One region of the Leclercia sp. GHBNCSD genome, then DNA from elsewhere that is predicted to be linked to it. Evidence: predicted binding sites of a transcription regulator. Region 1 holds the regulator's gene; each other region holds the start of a gene.

Region 1 (2,200 bases):
CGACAGCATCAGGGTGGTGTAATCCGGGGAGAGCGCCGACAGCACGTTACCGACGGTAAAGATCGCCATCAGGAAGATCAGCGCATTACGACGGCCGCGATGGGAAAGCAGCAAGGTCATCAGCGGTGCCCCTACCATTACGCCGATAGCGTAGGCGCTGATTAACATGCCCGCAGCGGGAATAGAGACATCCACACCCCGGGCGATAACCGGTAGCAGTCCCATTGGAGAAAACTCGGTGGTGCCGATGCCAAATGCGCCAATGGCCAGGGCCAGCAGCGGAAAATTGATTTTCATACTTCAACTCCGGATACCGTGTCGTCAGGCGACACAGAACAATGAAGGCGAAAGCATGACATCAATCACAAAAAATGAGAAGTTAACAATTTGGCAAAAGATTTTTGCCGGACGCGTAACAATAGCAGAAGGGAGACGAGGGAGCGTTAGCTCCCTCGCAAATATCAGTGCAGCGCAGCCGTAAGACCGCTGGCAACGATCAGACCCAGAACAATAACGGTGGTAATCAGCGAAAACTTAAGATCGGTACTCATCAATTTTTCTCCTTTTAATCACCCTACGAAGAGTGAGCTTGCTCATTTTTGCACAGTTCAGGGTAAAAATCTTGCTGGATTTAGATTGATATCGATTTTTACTCTTCCCCTTTTGGTCAAGATCAGCCAAAATTCCACGCTAAATTTATTAGCGTACCGGCCATTGACCCCCTCCTGACGTCCTGTGTCGTTTTCCCGGCGTACCGCAATTCAAATTGCGCAATTAGGGCGAGTGAAGGCAAACGTTTACCTATTGGTTTTTCAGGAGCTTAAGATATGGTCTGGAGTGACATCTGATGGCAACAATTAAAGACGTAGCGAAACGCGCAAACGTTTCCACTACAACCGTATCACATGTTATTAACAAAACCCGCTTTGTGGCGGAAGAGACGCGTAACAACGTCTGGGCAGCGATCAAAGAGCTGCACTATTCTCCGAGCGCCGTCGCCCGTAGTCTGAAGGTGAACCACACCAAATCGATCGGCCTGCTGGCGACCAGCAGCGAAGCCCCCTACTTCGCAGAAATTATTGAAGCGGTAGAGAAAAACTGCTTCCAGAAAGGTTACACCCTGATCCTCGGCAACGCCTGGAACAGCCTGGAGAAGCAGCGGGCCTATCTGTCAATGATGGCGCAAAAGCGCGTCGACGGCCTGCTGGTAATGTGCTCGGAATACCCGGAGCCGCTGCTGAAGATGCTGGAAGAGTATCGCAATATCCCGATGGTGGTGATGGACTGGGGCGAAGCGAAAGCGGACTTCACCGACTCGGTCATTGATAACGCCTTTGAAGGTGGCTACATGGCAGGACGTTATCTGATCGAACGCGGGCATCGCGATATCGGCGTCATCCCGGGCGCGCTGGAGCGCAACACCGGTGCCGGTCGTCTGGCCGGTTTTATGAAAGCGATGGAAGAAGCCTTAATCACGGTGCCGGAAAACTGGATCGTCCAGGGCGACTTTGAGCCGGAGTCCGGCTATCGCGCCATGCAGCAGATCCTCTCCCAGACGCCGCGTCCGACCGCTATTTTCTGCGGCGGCGATGTTATGGCGATGGGTGCCCTGTGTGCCGCTGACGAGATGGGCCTGCGCGTTCCGCAGGACGTTTCGCTGATCGGGTATGATAACGTGCGCAACGCCCGTTTCTTCACCCCGGCGCTGACCACCATCCACCAGCCAAAAGATTCGCTGGGCGAGACCGCCTTCAACATGCTGCTCGACCGTATCGTCAATAAACGTGAAGAGTCGCAGTCCATTGAAGTGCATCCGCGTTTGATCGAACGCCGCTCCGTCGCCGATGGCCCGTTCCGCGACTACCGCCGTTGATCCGCTCAGGGAGCCAGTACCTCTGGCTCCCGCAACCACTCCCTGTTCATCGTTTCACTGTCCCCCAGATAATCCAGCAGCCACGCCAGCGCCGGTGACATGTCGTTTTGTTGCCAGGTGAGGCAGCAGGCCGCATCCGGGAAGGGGTTTTCCAGCGTCAGCTCCACCCATTTGCCACTGTCTATCCAGGGCCGGGCAAAATGGACCGGCACCATCCCCACGCACAGCCCGGCCGACAGGCAGGTCGCAGAGGATTCCCAGTCCGGGGTGACGATCCGCCGCTGGTTATCCAGCAGCCAGGTGATCCGTTTCGGCAGCGAGCGGGAG
Region 2 (2,200 bases), on a different contig from region 1:
ACCGGGTAATGGCGCGCAGATGCAGCTCAAACTGGCTAATGGAGGCGCCGTTTTGCGTCCAGTGGCCGCTGTTGTGGACGCGGGGCGCCAGCTCGTTGATCAGCAGACCTTCTGGCGTGACGAAGCACTCCATCGCCATTACGCCCACGTAGCCCAGCGCCTGCATGATGGCAGAGAGCATGCTTTCTGCCTGCGCTTGTTGCGCTGCGTTGGCCTGCGGGAAGACCACGCTGGTGCGCAGGATCCCGTCCTGATGCAGGTTATGGGTCAGGGGATAAAAGACCGTGCTGCCGTCGTGGGCGCGGGCACCCACCAGCGACACTTCACCGCTGAAATTAATGCCCTGCTCAACGATGCATTCGCCGTAGCACTCGTCCGGCAGCTGGTCGGTTTCCCCGGCGCGCAGACGCCACTGGCCGCGGCCATCGTAGCCGCCCACGCGACGCTTGACGATCGCCAGTTCACCCAGCGCGTCAAACACACCCGGCCACTGGCTTTTTTCACTCAGCAGCTGCCACGGCGCGGTAGCGAGATGCAGATCGTCGAACAGCTGCTTTTGCGTAAGACGGTCAGCAATGATCGGGAAGACGTCGCGGTTAACGAAGGCGTTGTGACGAGCCAGCTCGCGGGTTAACGGCGTTTCCGGCCAGCGTTCGATTTCTGCGGTGATGACGCTCTGCTGAAACGGCACGGCTTCAGGCTCATCGTCCAGCCCGACCGGCCAGACGGCGATCCCCAGCGGTTCACCAGCCTGGCGCAGCATACGGCCTAACTGGCCGTTACCAAGGACGCAAACCTGCTTCATGCCGCACCTCGCGGGTCCGGGTTCTCCAGGACCTCGTCGGTCTGGGCGGTACGCCACGCGACCAGGCGCTGATGCAGTTCTTTATCATGAGTGGCCAGGATCTGAGCGGCCAGCAGCGCGGCGTTAGCTGCGCCTGCTTTGCCAATCGCCAGCGTCCCTACCGGAATGCCGCGCGGCATCTGCACGATGGAGTAGAGGCTGTCGACACCGCTCAGGGCTGCGCTCTGAACCGGGACGCCGAGCACCGGCACCAGGGTTTTGGCGGCAATCATACCGGGCAGATGCGCGGCGCCACCTGCACCGGCAATAATCACCTGATAGCCATTCTCTTCCGCGCCTTCGGCGAAGCTGAACAGCTTATCGGGAGTGCGGTGCGCGGAGACCACTTCAACGTGGTGAGGAACGTTCAGGATGTCAAAGATTTCGGCGGCGAACTGCATGGTAGCCCAGTCGCTTTTGGATCCCATCACGATGGCGACACGCGCCGGATTATTGCTGGAAGACATGCGTCTTAAAACTCCTGTGGTGCACAACTCTCGGCTTTTGAGGCCACAGAGAATAGCACGATACACAGGCAAGGAAAACGGTTGCGCGGCTAAAACTTCCGGCAAAATCCCGCGCTTTCTGCCACAAAAAAACCGCCGAAAGGCGGTCTTTTCACAGGTTGCTTTGACATTTTACAGGAGATTACCTGCGGTCAGGCTCTCTTTATCAAAGGCATGGCTCACATCAATATGATTTTGATGTACTGCTGTGTCGATATTCGAACCCGCCTCCGGGGTGGAGAAGGCGTTCTCGGCGGCCATCGCGCCAGAGGTGAGGGAAGCGGCCAGCAGCAGGGCGCTGACGATAGTGATATTTTTCATTCTTTTTTCCTTCTTCATCCTGTTGTCGCTGTCGCTTGTCTCTTATCTGGCGGCACGGCAATGCGTTAAATTATTTAGTCAGTTCAGCGGTCATATACACGCGGTTGTCGAACTGGGCGCTGGTGATTTTGTAGGCGGCACCCTCTTTAGCGGCCTGCGCGGCGATTTTGGCTTCGGCGCGGTCAATGGTAGAGGCGGTGGCGCTCACGCTCTGGGCAAAAGAACCGAAAGAGATCAGAGAAAGTGCGGCAACTGCAACGAAAGTTTTGATGGATTTCATGGTCGTATTCCTTAAGCTGATTTGTCTGGAGTAGGGCGTTGTTGCCCTGATGTGAGTAATCATAGGCCGACCAGAGTGTGATTAAAATCAAAACAATTTGCGGGAGCAATTCAAAAAAATTGAATGATTTTCAGGCGGGGGGATTTCAGAAAGGGAAAGCGATCAGCTCCACGCCTTCGGGCGTGACCTTAATCATCGATCCTTCGCTATGCCAGGCGCCTAACACCACGCGGTGGGCTTGCTCTCCGT
Region 3 (2,200 bases), on a different contig from region 1:
GTTATCTGGGGCGGTGACTCCCTGGCGGCAACCGACAACTTCATGACCGCACGTAGCACCGGTCTGGCTACCTACCGTAACTCTGACTTCTTCGGTCTGGTTGACGGCCTGGCAGTAGGTCTGCAGTATCAGGGTAAAAACGAGTCTGGCCACACCACCAGCCGTCAGAACGGCGACGGCGGCAGCTACTCTCTGGGCTATGACTTCGCTGAAGGCTTCAACGTAACCGCAGCCTACTCTAACTCTGACCGCTCTACTGCGCAGAGTGCAGACAATAAAGGCGAACGTGCTGAAGGCTGGGCAACCTCCCTGAAATATGATGCAAACAACCTGTACGCAGCAGTAATGTACGGCGAATCTCAGAACATGACCCGTGAAAACGACGGCGAGTTCGCGAACAAGACTCAGAACGTTGAAGCTGTGGTTCAGTACCAGTTCGACTTCGGTCTGCGTCCATCCGTGGGTTACGTACAGTCCAAAGGTAAAGATCTGACTGGTCGTAACGGTTTCTCCGGCGGCGATGCTGACCTGGTGAAATACGTAGAAGTGGGTACCTGGTACTACTTCAACAAGAACATGAACGTGTACGCTGCGTACCGCTTCAACCTGCTGGACGACAACAACTACACCGAAGCAACTGGCCTGTCTACCGACGACCAGGCGGGTGTAGGTATCGTTTACCAGTTCTAATCAGTACACCACTTTGTTATATGTCTAAAAAACAGGGCTTCGGCCCTGTTTTTTTATGCCTGAAAGCAAAAAATGGCGACTTTTGAAAAGCCGCACGCTTTTTGTAGCAAACGGTTGGCATTTTGTAGAACTATCGTTAACCTGATAGCGGATTTCACTTCCGTAACCACAATGGAACTTCGTCATGTTTGAGAACATTACCGCCGCCCCTGCCGACCCTATTCTGGGCCTGGCCGATCTGTTTCGTGCCGATGACCGCCCCGGGAAAATTAACCTGGGTATTGGTGTCTATAAAGATGAGACCGGCAAGACCCCGGTACTGACCAGCGTAAAAAAAGCTGAGCAGTATCTGCTGGAAAATGAAAATACCAAAAACTACCTCGGCATCGACGGTATTCCGGAATTTGGTCGTTGCACCCAGGAACTGCTCTTCGGCAAAGGCAGCGCGATTGTCAGCGATAAACGTGCCCGCACGGCGCAGACCCCTGGCGGTACTGGCGCACTGCGCGTGGCAGCGGATTTCCTTGCCAAAAACACCAGCGTAAAAACCGTCTGGGTGAGCAATCCGAGCTGGCCGAACCACAAGAGTGTCTTTAACTCTGCGGGTCTGGAAGTGCGTGAATATGCTTACTACGACGCGGCCAACCACTCTCTGGACTTCGACGGCCTGCTGGCCAGCCTGAGCGAAGCGCAGGCGGGCGATGTGGTGCTGTTCCACGGCTGCTGCCATAACCCAACCGGCATTGATCCGACGCTGGAGCAGTGGGAACAGCTGGCGAAACTCTCCGTAGAAAAAGGCTGGCTGCCGCTGTTCGACTTCGCGTATCAGGGCTTTGCCCGTGGTCTGGAAGAAGATGCAGAAGGCCTGCGCGCTTTCGCAGCAGTCCATAAAGAGCTGATTGTTGCCAGCTCCTACTCCAAGAACTTCGGCCTCTACAATGAGCGCGTTGGTGCCTGTACGCTGGTGGCGTCTGATGAGCAGACCGTTGACCGTGCGTTCAGCCAGATGAAATCCGTTATTCGTGCTAACTACTCTAACCCGCCGGCTCACGGTGCGTCTGTAGTGGCGACTATCCTCAGTAATGACGCCCTGCGCGCTATCTGGGAGCAGGAACTGAACGACATGCGTCAGCGTATTCAGCGCATGCGTCAGCTGTTTGTGAACACCCTGGCAGAAAAAGGGGCGGATCGCGACTTCAGCTTTATCATCAAACAGAATGGCATGTTCTCATTCAGCGGCCTGACCAAAGAGCAGGTTCTGCGTCTGCGCGAAGAGTTTGGCGTCTATGCGGTGGCATCAGGTCGTGTTAACGTGGCGGGGATGACGCCGGATAACATGGCGCCACTGTGCGAAGCGATTGTCGCAGTGCTGTAAAAACGGTAAGCCGGGCGGCACTGCGTTTGCCCGGCCTACGTGTAGGCCCGGTAAGCGTAGCGCCACCGGGCAATTAAAAAAGCCTGCTTAAAGCAGGCTTTTTTAATGGTGATTACCAGACCGGCAGTTCATCCT

Evidence for each region. The regulator PurR, encoded in region 1, represses purine synthesis genes. The targets are predictions, from matches to a motif close to CANGCAAACGTTTGCNTG.
Region 2: a site for PurR is predicted at 1,382-1,399, ahead of purE (5-(carboxyamino)imidazole ribonucleotide mutase). Genes of this name have one in related genera too.
Region 3: a site for PurR is predicted at 794-811, ahead of ACT3IC_RS01500 (amino acid aminotransferase). Genes of this name have one in related genera too.

What each region holds. Positions count from the first base shown of each region.
Region 1 covers NZ_JBQVYO010000002.1:335,597-337,796, forward strand. The annotation lists gene ACT3IC_RS21955 (MFS transporter) at 1-297, opposite strand, end outside; gene cydH (cytochrome bd-I oxidase subunit CydH) at 462-551, opposite strand; gene purR (HTH-type transcriptional repressor PurR) at 848-1,873, shown strand; gene punR (DNA-binding transcriptional activator PunR) at 1,879-2,200, opposite strand, start outside.
Region 2 covers NZ_JBQVYO010000001.1:771,164-773,363, reverse strand. The annotation lists gene purK (5-(carboxyamino)imidazole ribonucleotide synthase) at 1-805, opposite strand, end outside; gene purE (5-(carboxyamino)imidazole ribonucleotide mutase) at 802-1,311, opposite strand; gene ACT3IC_RS03795 (hypothetical protein) at 1,483-1,671, opposite strand; gene ACT3IC_RS03790 (YdgH/BhsA/McbA-like domain containing protein) at 1,742-1,951, opposite strand; gene lpxH (UDP-2,3-diacylglucosamine diphosphatase) at 2,097-2,200, opposite strand, start outside.
Region 3 covers NZ_JBQVYO010000001.1:278,830-281,029, forward strand. The annotation lists gene ACT3IC_RS01495 (porin) at 1-690, shown strand, start outside; gene ACT3IC_RS01500 (amino acid aminotransferase) at 875-2,065, shown strand; gene ACT3IC_RS01505 (MBL fold metallo-hydrolase) at 2,178-2,200, opposite strand, start outside.